2 regions of the Alkalibacillus silvisoli genome follow, and region 2 is predicted to be linked to the other one. Evidence: a T-box and tRNA genes for the amino acid it is inferred to sense, from the RefSeq annotation. Region 2 holds a T-box; the other holds one or more tRNA genes.

Region 1 (7,855 bases), on a different contig from region 2:
TACTCCTTATATCTTGTGTAGTAAATTAAGTTGTTACAACCAAAAACTACGTAAATTAACACGTTAAATTTCAAGTTCATTATAACTAATGATAGATTATAAATAACCTTTTTCAACCATATACTTCAAGAAATGTACAATATTTTAATTAACCCATCAGATAAAGTATTGATTAATGCCGCGAAGACATATAGGTCGCTAGGACAAACCAATAAAAATTAAAAAATCGTGGAGTCACCATTATATTGAATGGTGACTCCACGATTAATCTACGAAAATTTTATATGCTTATAACCACAGTTTATGCTTCGAAAATTGCGGTGTTTAATGAAACTAATATTGTAGCAACTATGATGTTGGTCAAGCCTTCTTCGTTAGAAATCGTCACTCTTTTTTTAAATAATGGTTCTTTCTAAGAGAAGCCTTTATATTTCCTATATTATTTTTATGATCATCAAGTAATGTCGCTTTTTCAATATGACATTGGCTAGTTATAATAGACAAGGGGGGGCGATAGTGGAGGGACTGTATTTAATTCCACAACTAACTCATTAATGGGTCTACATTCTGGTGGTAATACCGTTGATAGTGTAAATTATGGCAGGTATTCTACCCTGATCATTCTTTCCTCATTTTTTTCTTTGCGATCCCATTCATTTTTTTTCATCTGCTTCTTTACATCTGCTCCACCAAAGTCATTTACATTCCATGAAAGTATTTTAAGATTGTTAATGTTAGAAACCTCCCTCTATAAATCTACTTTTATATGTAGACATCACTTATTTTCACTGACTTATTTGACTTAAATTAGCTTCAACCCTTGCGTAATGTTTATGGTCTCTAAGTCATTTAGTAACTTATCAAAGATTATAAGTTTGTCTTTCAAACTATTACATACTTAGAGCCTCATATTTTTCTTATAATCATTCAGAAAATCCAATTATTAAACAGGCTTACTAATGAAGAAAAATGGATATATCGAGTGCGGAAAGAGAAAGTAGAATGCAAATTCAAAAGAATTGCATGGGCTGAGTTATTGTCGTTTGTGAGGGAAGGAAAATGTTCTAGAGCAAGCGCTTATGACAGCTGCTTGTGGGAACATGAAGAAGATTGCCCTCCACCTAGACCGTGTGGTCTAGGTGGAGGAGAGTCTTTTCATCTTAATTTATCATTTACTTAGTACCTTATTAAAAAATCACTCAACTACAATTGAAAAAGCTTGTAGAAAAACATGGAGGTTTCCCTATAAGCTGAAAAGCGCGACTTGAAGTCGCGCTTTTCTTACTCTTTGTGATTTCCTTTTTGAACTTTAGAGCTCAATACAAAATATGAAAAAATCACAATAGCAAATAAAATCATACCAACATTATAAGGAATTAAATCAAACAACGATACTATAAAAAAGCATAAAGCAAGAACCGTTATAATAATTCTTAGTTTCAAAAGAGACATTTTCAACACCCATTCTATTGAAATCCTGCAGCTCTAATTGAAAAGGGCGGCGCTAAATTCAAATACGAAGCTTCAAACCAAATACCACCTGGCACTTGAGTCCCTATAACTCCAAGAGTAGCTAAAACTTTCGATACAAGTGGTTCAGGAATCCAAATTCCACCAATCGCTAAACCACCGGCCAGGGTATTAACTGTTGATTTTGATAAGTAAACTCTAACGCCCCACCAATAAATCTCAATGTCATTTACGCCTTCCGTATAAAAAAGACCAACTTCAGATTCTTCTACTTGTTCTCCTGGAGCAAAAACATTCTCCTGGGATGCTTCTGAACTATTTTTAATAACCTTGTTAGCTTCATTAACTGCGGCTTTTAATAGTCCATATTCTTTACCATGAAGCTCATCTTTAGCCTCATCTTTTACTTCATACACTAAACTTTCTTCATCAAGTGTAACATACTGATCAAGCATTCTTCCGTATAAGAAATTATTTGTTGCGCAGTATTTAGTCTACCGCACATTGTTATAATAGAAATTTCCATATTTTTAATTACTATTTCGTTACCCAAATAGTCTTTCTTAACTTATTTTAGCATTAAAGCATTATTTACCTTCAAAACAGTGCACAAAAAATGTTTAAAATTCAACATACAATAAATTCAGGGTAAAAAAAGTGTAAAATAAAATAAAAAGCAACCATTTTGAACATTTTTCTCCAACATAAATAAAAATGACTGAACCCACTCACACCAATGTCTAAGTAGGTTTCAGTCATGTTCAGTCTTATACAATATAATACTCAAAACGCCCTCGAAGGGAATCGAACCCCTATCGCAAGAACCGGAATCTTGTGTGTTATCCGTTACACCACGAGGGCAAATGCATTCATAATGCATTAGTTATTATACTTCCTCACCGTTAAAATTTCAAGATAACATCAATTATAGTAAGATGATCAGATATGTTTAAATTATATTTTCAATGGGAAGATTGAAAATGGTAAAAGGTTCATGTTTTTTGTTTGACCTTCCTTGACCAAACAGGTATGATAAAACTATGAAAATAATAAAATTCGTAATAAGGAGTGACGTGAAATGAATTTAATTCCTACAGTCATTGAACAAACTAATCGCGGTGAACGTGCTTATGATATCTACTCTCGTCTGTTAAAAGACCGTATTATCATGCTAGGTGGTCCAGTTGATGATAACATTGCGAACTCAGTGGTGGCACAAATGTTATTCTTAGCTGCTGAAGACCCAGATAAAGATATCTCATTATACATCAACTCTCCAGGTGGTTCAATTACAGCTGGTATGGCCATTTACGATACGATGCAATTCATTAAGCCAAACGTTTCAACTATTTGTGTTGGTATGGCTGCTTCAATGGGTGCATTCTTACTAGCAGCTGGTGAGCCTGGTAAACGTTATGGACTTCCTAATAGTGAAGTGATGATTCACCAGCCATTAGGTGGTACTCAAGGTCAGGCATCTGACATTCAAATTCATGCTAAGCGTATTGTTGAAATGCGTGAGAAGCTAAACCATATTCTTTCAGAGCGTACTGGTCAGCCATATGAAATCGTTGAACGCGACACAGATCGTGACAACTTCATGTCTGCTGAAGAAGCTAAAAAGTATGGCTTAATTGACGACGTTATGCAGAAGTAATTCCAATCATTTAACTACACTCCCTTATGTTTTACACATGAGGGAGTTTTTTGTGTTAGTTTATTCTTAGTAAATGACATGATACTATGGTTAGATGATATGAAGGAGTGAGACAACAATGAACTTAGAGACTCAACTGCCCAATCAAATTCAACAAATGATTGATGAACATAAAAATAAAAACGAAACAGCTTTCGACCATTTAATCACAGAAGGTGGCTATATTCCTTATGACTTTGATCTATTAACAGATGCTGTCGTTGCTTTATCACAGGGTAAAAATATTTTACTAAAAGGCCCCACTGGTTCGGGTAAGACTAAACTAGCTGAAACGTTATCCAATCTTTTTAACCAGCCGATGTTCAGTGTGAACTGTTCTGTTGATTTAGATGCGGAAAGTTTTTTAGGTTTTAAAACAATTAATTATGATCAGGAAGGGCAACAACAAATTGATTTCATTCCAGGTCCGCTCGTCCAATCCATGGAGAATGGGCATTTCTTATACATTGATGAGGTCAATATGGCAAAGCCTGAAACGCTTCCTTTAATTAATGGTGCGCTTGATTATCGTAGAACGCTCACTAACCCATTAACTAATGAACTAATTCAGGCAAAAGAAGGGTTTACAGTAATCGCGGCGATTAATGAAGGGTATATTGGTACGACTCGTTTAAACGAAGCGCTTAAAAACCGCTTCATCGTTTTCGATGTTTCTTATATTGAAGGAGAGCAACTAAAACAATTAATCGAAAACAACACGAATTTAAATGACGAGCAGTTAACGGCTCAGTTCATACAATTATCGACTGATTTAATTGAAGCGGCTGAACAAGGTAAGATTTCTGAAGATGGGGCAAGTATTCGAGCTTTACTTGATGCTTGTGATTTGACTTCTTTCATTCCACCGAAAAGGGCAATCACACGAGCTATTACAGATAAACTAGAAGATGACCGGGAAAAAGAAGTTGTTAAAAATCTTGCCGATACACTGTTTGAATGAGGTGTTTTAAGTGAAGTTTAATGACAAAGTGATCGACACACGTCTCTTAGCTGAGTTGAAGGATCTCGTTAATATTCTTTCAAAACAACCTAATTTGGAGTTTGATTATCATTTTGGTGCCACTATTCATATAGATAAACGCCAAATTACAGCAAGTCATTTTTGGGACCATCGAAATGAAGAGACTCGAGTGCTTGGATATAAGACTGATATTTTATTACGCGTTTTAGGCACACTTCACCATACCTCTATTGCAGAATGGATGAAACTAAAAGAAGCAGTAGATCAAAGTTCGCTTTCTTATTTTTGTGAGCAACTATTTACTGTGTTAGAAGATATTAGGCTTGAGGAATCGATTCGAAAAAAACGCCGTGGTACGATTAATTGGTTTCACCACAGGTTAAAGGCATATCGCCACTATTTTAAAACCCAGCTTAATGCAAATATTACGCGAAGTTACGCAACTGACGAACTATTTTGCATGATTTATTTAACTGTTACATCTAATTCACCATTTCATTCATTTGAATTTGCGAGTGAAAAGCAAATCAACACTTTAGAACGATTAAGACCCTTACTAGAACAAGTTTATGAAGCCAAATCAACAAAAGACATCGCAAACTTAACGCTCACTATCAAAGAAGTTTTAGAAGAAGATTATGATGATATGATTAATCGGTATTTCGTCTATCCTATTCAACATCAATCTGTCCTTAACGAAGACAAGGTGATTGATGAATTAAAGCGAGTTGACCCTTTAAATAATGATGATCAAGAAGACCTTCATGATGAAGATGAAGCGATTAATGAAACCTTCTCAACGTGGCATCGTGAAAATGAGAATAACGACCGAAACCAAAGCTTTATGCAATTTGAGCTCGAACAAGGAACAAAAACGAGTTTAATCGGTGATGGTGCTCGCCAGACTGAAGAGGGCGACCAAGCAATGGCAAGTGTTCAAGGCATGTCAGCACAAACAGACCAAAGTGAATATGAGCATTTAGAAAGCTTAGGCGAACAAGAAAATAATCATGCAAATGAAAGTCAGCAATATGGCAAAGAAAATCTGAATACAACCAAGCTCGACCGTTACCCAACCAAACCAACCTTAGATGATGAAACAGCTTATAAAGACTTGACTCAATTAATCGATCCAATTAAAAGAAGACTTTCACAAACAATTGATAAAGCACTTGAACATAAAGAAAACCGGGCGAGACAAAACCTATTAACTGGTCGTTTATCAAAAAAACAATTACTCCCTTTAGCGATTGAAGATGAACCGCGCATCTTTTATAAAAACGATTTAGAAAGTCATGAATTTGATGCCGTATTTACTTTACTAATCGATTGCTCAGCTTCTATGTTTAATAAAATGGACGAAACAAAGAAAGCAGCTATTTTATTTCATGAAGTACTTAAAGAGTTAAAGATTAAACATGGTATTACCGGGTTTTGGGAAGATGGCTTTGAGGCAGAAGTGAATGAACAACCAAATTACTTTCATCGCGTCATTTCATATGAGCAATCTTTAAAGTATCAAACCGGACCGGAAATCTTACAATTAGAGCCTGAGGAAGACAATCGTGATGGCTATACGATTCGTGTTGCTACTGATGAATTGTTAGAAAGAAGAGAAAAAGACCGATTTTTACTCGTATTTTCTGATGGTGAACCTAGTGCATTTAATTACAGTGAAAATGGAATTATTGATACACATGAGGCTGTCATTGAAGCCCGCAAGCAAGGGATTGAAGTGATTGGTGTCTTTCTAGGCGATGGTGAAATTAAGGAGCATGAGGCAATGTTAATGCGAAATATTTATGGACGTGAGCATATGCTAATACCGGATTTAACAGAGCTGCCCGATTCATTTTCTTATATTTTAAAACGATTGTTACTAAATACAATTTAATAGATACATTTAGGGGATCTTTTTATCGGCTTTTATGATTTTATCAGCGTTCACTTATGTTTATCAGCGCTCGTGACTCTTTTATCAGCGCTCGCTCATGTTTATCAGCGCTCAGGCTTTTTTATCAGCGCTCCCCCCTCTTTATAATAAGAATAAAAACGAGCGTTCATTGCACTTCTCTATTGAAGTGTCAACTGACGCTCGTTTTTTAGCTTACTCAACTGATTCCATCATACTGACTAGTGTATCTACAGCTTGCTCTTCATCTGCACCTTCTGCTTGTAAAGTCACTTCTTCATTGGTACCGATCGCAAGGCTCATCACACCCATAATGCTTTTGGCATTTACACGTTTGTTACCTTTTTCTAAATGTACTTCAGATGAAAAACGATTCGCTTCTTGGACAAACTTAGCAGCAGGTCTTGCTTGTAGGCCTGTTTCTAATTTGACGATAACTTTTTTCTCAACCACACTAACTCTCCTCTCTATACTTGTTCTTAATTCAATAAATATAATAATTATAATGGCAAATGATTAAAGTTCATTATAGCACAAATGCAAAATTTGGAACAATCAAGATTATTTTTCAAGAAGCTCGCCTTTTCTTAATTTCTCCGCATACTCATCAATTTTTCGAAAACGGTGATTTAAACCTGATTTACTAATCGAAGCAGTCTCGGCTAGTTCAACTAATTCCTTTAAAGACACTTCTTGATGTTTCATACGAAGCTCAGCCGCTTCACGAAGCTTCTCAGATAATGACTCGATTCCAACAACTGCGTCTATATACCTAATATTCTCAACTTGTCTAAAGGCGGCTCCAATCGTTTTATTTAAATTGGCCGTTTCACAATTCACTAATCGATTTACAGAATTACGCATGTCACGCATGATTCTTACGTCTTCAAACTTTAATAACGCTTGGTGTGCTCCAATTAAAATGAGAAGCTCTGTTATTTTTTCAGCTTCTTTTAAATAAGTAATAAATCCTTTTTTGCGCTCATGTGTTTTAGCATGTAGGTTAAAATCGTTCATTAAATTGACTAAAGCTTCATTATGCTCTTCATATAACGTAAAAATCTCTAAATGATAGGATGATGTCTCTGGGTTGTTTACTGAACCACCAGCTAAAAACGCACCTCTTAAATAAGCCTTTTTACAGCATTCTTGCTTTAGGTATTGATCAGAGATTTGACGATTAAAAGTTAGAGGTTCTTCTAAAATACCCAGTTCTGTCAATACATGCTTAACCCCTTTAGCCATTCGAACGATGTATATATTATTCTTTTTCAGGCGCATTTTTTTACGAACGAGCAACTCAACAGGAGTATTGTATAAGTTTTTCAGTAATGTATAGATCCGTCTAGCGATGGCAGCATTTTCGGTTTGGACGTCTAATAAATATTGACGATTTGAAAATGATAATGAGCCATTCATCCGGATCAATGCTGATAATTCCGCTTGTTTACAGCAATCATCAGACTGTATACCTGTTAATTCTTTTTTAGTTTCTGATGCAAATGACATAGTTATTCCCCTTCAATTTAGTCAATACGTTATATTTTTTAAGAGAAAGTCGGTTTACGTTTAAAGTCACAATGTTAGACTTCTTTACTAACTAATTATAACAAGTTATATAGTAATTTAGCGATTTTATGCTCATGGTGTTTTAATGTACCATCAGAATGTAAATCAGCTATATCACCTTCTATAACCTCTACATTTAAATCGTTAAGCCTTTCATAGTCACAAATTACCGGTTCAGCTCTTTCCTTTTCATACTCCTGTTTGATCGTGTGCTCAATTTGTTGAC
Region 2 (7,855 bases):
TATTATAACTTCATTTTTCTTTATATTTGAGAAAAAATTAACAAAGTGAATTTGTCGGCATTTTGTCGGCAAAAATGCAACAAAAAGAAAACTCTATAAGTGAAAACAAGTGAAATAACAAATTAGACATGTCTAAAAGCCTTGGTATATATGGATTTGTAATGATTGGAAACAAAATAAAAAGAACAAGAATTATAACACACCCCTTTTTTGACAGGATAGAGGTCATATATATATATTCAATCAATGCAACATCTCATTAAAAATAGAGGATATTAATTATCCTCTATCAATAAAATCTTTTAGATTAAGGTGAAATTACAATTAATGTTTTCAATTATATATTAGGTATCGAATTTCTAACTAATAAACTATCTATTCAGTTCTGAAGCACCCACTTTCTAATATAGTTTTGTAGTTCATTCCACTCCTTACATTCAGTTCCAACGTAATCTTTTTCAATTTCTAACGGTTCTTGAACAAATTCATTTTCTTTTTTGGTTGGTACTTTCCATTCTCCAAAGTCATCCTTTAAATTAAAGCTTTCCACAAGCATAAAATCCACTCTTTTATCTGAATTGTTATTTTCAAAAAAACACCACTTAATACAATCGGTAACTATGACTTTTTTGTTCTTAGTTAAGTGAGAAGCTAATTGTTGTATGGGGTCATTTTTAAGTTTTGCAACAAATTCTGATACATTTTTCCGTTCTTCAGGGTTCTTTACTTCAATTGCTGCAATTGGTTTAGGATTTCTCTCTTCATCATGTTTATTATTATGCCGATACTCTTGGGGTACTAACAATAAATCTGGAGGACCACTCTCCCCAATATAATTGTCTCCGTTGTGTATTTCAGTATTTTTGTTAGCAGAGACATCAGCCACTTGAATATCAGTATTTACTAATAATTTTTCCAATACATCTGTTATGACTACTTGATAATTTTTTTCGAAAGGGTTAATTTTTTTTGTTTTGTCAATACTTTTTACAAACTCTTCAAACGAATATATTTCATCTTCAATATTTTTCATATAATGTTTCCTCATTTCAACGCATTATTAATAACGCCTATTTTATCATACAAAACTTTTTTTATTAATTCATTAGTAAGTTTTAATATTATTACCTGTTTACCAGTCACTTGTGGTACGGTTCATCGTAGTTATTTATGAGGCACAAAACACAAATTAACGAGCTTGAAACTACAAGCTCGTTTTTATTAATATCTATTTTTTCCATTACTACATTTCGTCAGGTGCCTCAATTCCTAAAAGTCTTAATCCTTCTTCAATGACAATTTGAACTGAATGTACAATTGACAATCTTGCTTGTTTTTGATCATGATCATCTAATATACGAACAGATCCATAGTATTTATTAAATGCTTTTGCAATTTCAAGTACATATTTAGCAATTTGGGTAGGATCGTTTCCTTCATAAGCACGTTTAATCGCATCTGGAAATTCATTTAATTTTATTATTATTGTCCACGCCTCTACATCTGTTATATTTACTTTTTCTTTACTTTCCTGATAATCTCCTTTACTTAAAATAGAAGAGGCACGTGCATATGTGTATTGAACATATGGACCTGTTTCACCTTCAAATCTCAACATATCTTCCAAAGAAAATTCAATATCGTTTAAACGGTAGTTTTTTAAGTCATGAAAAATAACAGCACCTGTCCCAACTTGACGAGCAACATTCTCTTTAGAAGCAAGAGTTGGATTCTTCTCTACAATGTTATTCTTAGCAAGATTAATCGCATCATTTAATACGTCTTCTAATAATACAACCTTACCTTTTCGTGTAGACATTTTTCTCCCGTCTTTTAACATCATCCCAAAAGAAACATGTTTAAGTCCCTCGTGCCATTTGTACCCCATCTTATCTAAAACAAGAAAGAGTTGCTTAAAATGAAGTGTTTGTTCATTTCCTACGATATATAATGACTTAACAAATTTGTAAGTATCTTGACGGTAAATGGCGGCCGCTAAATCACGTGTTGCATAAAGAGTAGTTCCATCTCTTTTCTTGATCAAGCAAGGGGGGAAATCATCTTCTATATCAACTACTTTAGCTCCATCAGATTCTTCTAACAAATTCTTTTCTTCCAATAACTGAACCACACTATCCATTTTATCATTATAAAATGCTTCCCCTTGAGTTGAATCAAAGTTCACTCCTAATAGCTCGTATATTTTGGAAAACTCTTGTAATGATTCATCCCTAAACCATCTCCATAGTTCTAAGGCTTCCTCATCCCCATCTTCTAACTTCTTAAACCATTGTCTCCCTTGATCATTCAATTTTTCATCCTGTTCTGCCTCATCATGAAAACGAACATACAACTTTAACAGCTCTTTGATCGGATTCTCTTTTACCTTTTGTTCATCCCCCCACATTTTATAAGCAACAATTAATTTCCCAAACTGGGTCCCCCAATCACCCAAATGATTGATTCTGATTGAACGATAGCCAACTTTTTCCGAAATTAGTGCTAATGCGTTTCCAATAACCGTTGAGCGTAAGTGCCCCATTGAAAAAGGTTTAGCAATATTAGGGGATGAAAAGTCAATCGTGATTACCTCTTTATTTCCAATGTTTATATCCCCATATTTTTCTTTATTCGAAATAACTTTATTAACAATTAAAGATGATGCTTCTTCTTTATTTAAAAAAACATTAACATAACCATTTACTGCTTCAACATTTTGAAATATGTTAGGCAAAGTAATTTCCTTTGTCAGTTCAAGTGCAATGTCATGAGGAGGTTTTCGGAAAATTTTAGCTAATTCAAAACAAGGAAACGCCAAATCACCCATATTGTCGTATTTTGGTTTTTCAATCATGCTATTTAACTTACTTTTGTCCAAATGATCTTTTAATTGGTCATACAGGACATCAATAAAAGCATTTTTATAATTCATTTCTAATTCCTCCTAAATTAAAAACTCCCGTCTCTTTTCTTTTGAAAAGAGACGGGAGTTCAATTGGCCCGTGGTACCACTCTACTTGTTTTTTAAAAACCACTCAATTTGATAACGAGGTTCACCCCGACTCACCCTACTTACTCATGTTCAGGCAAGCATCTACAAAGTGCGGTTCATTATTTGATCCTTGACCAGGCTCTCACCATCCCTGATTCGCTTTGCTTTCACAAATAACTACTCTCTTTGTCATTGAATTTTAAACATGTATTTTAGACTATTATATCCATTAATTAAAAAAAATCAATACCTAATTATTTTTCCAAGAGTTAAACCCATCTCACCATGGTTGACCGCCTTACATAATACGTGTTTGCCTCTATTTATGGTAAGGCTCTCCGTAGCTTTTCTAACCATATCGAACTGGTAATAAAAGGGGAAATCTGTTTACATTGTTCAATTCACTATTTTTTCGACGACCTTTTGTTTAATCGCAATAATTAGGAAAATTAAAAGACCGTAAACTGCCAACACGACTATCAGACATTGTATAAGGAATGCAAGGTCCGGAGAAAAAAGACCTAATGTCTTCCAAGAAATCCCCATACTTAATGTAAATAATGGAATGAATCCTACAGCGATTAAAACGTGAAGAACACCAATTGGAACCCAAACTATTTTATTTATATTTTTTTTACGTTTCAAACGAATTAAACTTATAGAGAAAATAATGGATAATAACAATATCACACTAAGCGCAATCCACTGGGTACTAACGTTTAGCGGAATTAACTCTGGTTTTTCACCTTTTATAATGGATCGAATTCCCTCCATCATACTTAAATAAGCAACCGCTTCTAATTCATGGTATTTATTCGTCAAAAGAACAGCACCTAGATCTTCTTCAGGCATAAAGAAGATTTCAGATCTATATTCTGACGTTGCACCAGTATGATAGGGATATCTATTATCGTTTTTAGAGAAATGCCAGCCTAATCCATATCGTTGATCGCTTTCTGGTGGCATACGTAATTGTTTTAAGCTTTGCTCATTTATTAGTTCTCCCCCATAAAGCATGAATTCTATAAACTTAATAAGGTCACTGGAGGTTGAGGTCATATAACCATACGGCGCTCCCGAATGATCATACCATCCATCTCCTTTAACAGGTTTGCCAAACCATGAATGATAACCGGGTACAAACCCTTTTTCAATCGCGCTTTCATAGTCAGCAGTAGTGTTTTTCATAGCAAGAGGAGAAAATATACGGTTATCCATAAAGGATGAGAATGTTTGATTAGACACCTCTTCAATAATAGCTCCTAAAAGCAGATAGTTGGCTGAGTTATATTCATATATCTCTTCAGGATCATGACTTAACTTTACTCCGCTTAGTTCTTTAACAGCTTGAGTGATACCATTTTCTTTATCACGATCCTGTTGATCTGTCACTTTCAGCCCCTCATAAGCACTAATCCCACTTGTTTGTTCTAATAGATGACGTACTGTTATTGATTTTTTACTATCGGTTTGATAGGTAAACCAAGGGATATAAGTATCTATTGGTTCATCTAGCTTTATTTTTCCTTCTTCTACTAACACCATAATTCCAAGAGATGTTAAAGGCTTACTTACCGAACCTATTAGAAAAGAAGTTTCTTCACTGACAGGTGAACCGTCACTCATTATCCCCCAGCTATCTTGAAAGATAGTATTACCGTTATGTACGACTGCTAACGTAGCACCAGGAATATTATATTCCTCCAGTGCCTTATTCATAAAAGTTTTGATTTGATAAGAAGTATTACTCTCTTCAACTGCAAAAGTATGGGAAGTAGTGAAGAGCAATAAGGCAAATAAAATTAATACTATTTTTTTCAAATGATTTCATCCTTATTCTATTTATAGTATTTTAATAAGCTTCAATCAGAATCAGACTTATTTATATAAAGCTCAAGAAGTTCGGTTAATAGTCTATATGGTTGGTCAATATCAAATTGATCATCAACAATTTTCTGTAGTGCCAGCCCATCAAAACAAGCCAATAATATACTCGAAAGTGCATATGCATCTTGAGAATTACCTACTATGTGTTGCATAGGCTCGGACAGACTCTTTCTCCCATCTTTTAGAATAGACTCTACTTGCTTTTCAAGATGACCTCCTTTATCTTTTATCCCTAAAGAATAAATTTCATATCTCCAACGATACCAATCCGGATTCCTTTCTGCCCTGGTTTTAATTTCATGTAAAACTTCCTCCAGGCTTACTGAGTCTCCTGGATGTCCGTCATATTTCCTTTGGTAATAGGTTTGGACTTCCTGTTGTACAGAAAGCAAAAGTTCCTCTTTATTTTTAAAATAATAATGAACAAGTCCGGTTGTTATATTTGCTTCATTTGCGATATCCTTTATAGAAGCATTCAGATATCCTTTTTTAACAAATACATTGTAGGCAGCATCAATCAATAGTTTTCTTTTATCCTGTTTACTCATTCGACTCCCCTCCTTGTTTAATTGGTTGACCAACCAAATTATATTAACAGTATTTAAATAAGTCAATTATTATACAGAAATTAACCTCACCATAATACTTTAACGTATCTCTTGAAACGCTTTAAAAAGTAGCTACTTGTCCAATGTATACATAATTTTCGCCCTATCATTGTTTTGAGATAAAAAGTAATTTAGTAACTTTTATATTGCCATCAACTCAATCAACCATCATCCTCATCCCTTGTTTTCATACAGCTTTTTAATGGTGTTCATTTCAATAGTTATCTCTATATTTTGCTTTACCATCACTTGTGGTAAGGTTCATTCCTAACGATCCTAAACCCTCGATATAACTGCTCCAACAAAATCAACCGCATCAATTGATGTGGATAAGTCATTTTGCTAAACGAGATCGCATAGTCACTTCGTTGTTTGACTTCATCGCTTAAGCCAAGTGAACCACCAATGACAAAAGCGATCTTACTCTTGCCATACGTAGCTAAGTCGTCCATTTTCTTAGCAAAGGCTTCTGAGGTTAATTGCTTGCCTTCGATTTCAAGTGTGATGACATATGTATCTGTGGATATCTTTGTTAATATTTTCTCGCCTTCTTTGTTTTTCACCGCTTCTTCTTCCGCTTCACTCATATTGTCTGGTGCTTGTTCATCTGGTACTTCCTCTATTTTCACCTTGGCATATTTGCTAAGCCGCTTCATATATTCATCAATACCTTGCTTTAAGTATTTCTCTTTTAATTTTCCGACTGAGACAATTGTGATGTTCATTGCACACACCTCCATCTCCCCTTAGTATATCTTAAGCTTAGATCACAATAAAACCCTGGCTAAATTTAACCAGGGGCTATCATCCATCCCGCTTCTTGCATTTACCGAGCGTTTCAATGGCTGTATGACTTTAGAGTAATTTTAAAAACTATAATGTTGAACGTTACTTGTTGATCTATAGTCAAATTCTTAGTCAGAATCATTTGATCTACATAAAATCGCTGTTACCATTCTTAAAATTCGTTTTTGGTTATAGGCCATAAATTAATTTTATTAACTATAAAACAGCTTTTATGTCTCATATTGTATCAAATATTCGTCTTTTTATAAGCGGTGAATCAAGATAAACTAAAAGCTATTTAAATCAATGGCGGTTTTATAAGCTTTTATTTGTACACAAGTTATGAACATATTCTGTTTATAACTTGTTTATCTACAGGTTTTCAACATCATTTATGGGGAAAAGTCCTATTTGTCCACATTTTTATTAACATATCAACATACGTTCGTGCTATATTTAGATTGAAATTTAGAATTATACACTATATATGCTTTTAACTAAATTTATTACCCACATATTGTGCATAAGTATCTTAATAATGTGTATAACTCCCTGTTCCCGAACATTAAAAAAGACTTACCCACAGTGTGAGTAAGTCTTAATTCCAGTTAGAACTCTTGTGATGTTAAGGTTAGAGTTGTTTCATGCAACTCTCCATTTCGATAAAATGTTAATTCGAGTTCATCACCTGGATTGGTTTCATTATATAAATACTGTCTCAATTCATAGACGTTATCGATTTCTTCTCCGTTCATCTCTATGACCACATCATATTGTTCTAATCCTGCTTGGTCTGCTGGAGATACTGTTTCAACAGAAGCTACTAATACACCACTGTCTACATCACTTGGTAAGTTTAATGTGTTTTGTAAGTGGTATTGTGCAACATCTGATAATGAATACGGAGAAATGCCTAAGTAAGAACGGGTTACAGCACCTTGTTGTTCTAGTTCTTCCATGATCGGACTTGCCATATCGATTGGAATTGCGAATCCTAGCCCTTCTAGCTGAGGCGATGCGATTTTCATCGAGTTAATTCCGATTAGCTCTCCTTCCATATTCACAAGGGCACCACCAGAGTTACCTGGGTTAATGGCTGCATCGGTCTGGATAACTTCCATTTGCCAATCAATTATACCATTTTGGGTAAAGTCAATTGGAATTAATCGATCTTTACCGCTAATAATCCCTTGTGTAACAGAGCCTGCAAATTGTAGGCCTAATGGGTTACCAATGGCTAAAACAGGCTCACCTACGTTTATCGTTTCAGATTGACCAAGCTCAATCACTTGATCTACAAACGTATCCTCTACTCTAAGGACAGCTAAGTCTGAATACATGTCTCCACCAATTACTTCTGCTTCGATTTGTTCTTCTTCTGAGAAAACGACTTCGACTTGATCAGCACCTTCAATAACATGATAGTTCGTTACAATATAGGCCATTCCATCTGTATGTTTATAGACGACGCCTGATCCTGTCGGTGCATTATCTGGGTCTTGTTCCATTTGTTGACCAAATATGTTTTGATCTTGAATGTTAACTACTCCAACAACAGCATCTGAAACGTCATCCACAATTT

What was found. A T-box is a leader RNA that pairs with one kind of tRNA and senses whether it is charged. The one in region 2 lies ahead of argS (arginine--tRNA ligase), so its partner is inferred to be a tRNA-Arg.
Region 1: it has a tRNA-Arg gene. The T-box ahead of argS (arginine--tRNA ligase) is inferred to sense a tRNA for this amino acid. The anticodon was not compared.

What each region holds. Positions count from the first base shown of each region.
Region 1 covers NZ_BAAACZ010000014.1:42,174-50,028, forward strand. The annotation lists partial or broken gene ABDZ63_RS15840 (transposase) at 944-1,139, shown strand; gene ABDZ63_RS09145 (hypothetical protein) at 1,467-1,925, opposite strand; tRNA gene ABDZ63_RS09150 (tRNA-Arg) at 2,260-2,331, opposite strand; gene clpP (ATP-dependent Clp endopeptidase proteolytic subunit ClpP) at 2,549-3,127, shown strand; gene ABDZ63_RS09160 (ATP-binding protein) at 3,246-4,127, shown strand; gene ABDZ63_RS09165 (vWA domain-containing protein) at 4,138-6,042, shown strand; gene ABDZ63_RS09170 (HPr family phosphocarrier protein) at 6,256-6,513, opposite strand; gene whiA (DNA-binding protein WhiA) at 6,622-7,569, opposite strand; gene ABDZ63_RS09180 (gluconeogenesis factor YvcK family protein) at 7,665-7,855, opposite strand, start outside.
Region 2 covers NZ_BAAACZ010000025.1:8,226-16,080, reverse strand. The annotation lists gene ABDZ63_RS13295 (hypothetical protein) at 380-1,033, opposite strand; gene argS (arginine--tRNA ligase) at 1,244-2,932, opposite strand; T-box leader at 2,977-3,194, opposite strand; gene ABDZ63_RS13285 (serine hydrolase domain-containing protein) at 3,389-4,813, opposite strand; gene ABDZ63_RS13280 (TetR/AcrR family transcriptional regulator) at 4,855-5,427, opposite strand; gene rlmH (23S rRNA (pseudouridine(1915)-N(3))-methyltransferase RlmH) at 5,733-6,212, opposite strand; gene ABDZ63_RS13270 (S1C family serine protease) at 6,882-7,855, opposite strand, start outside.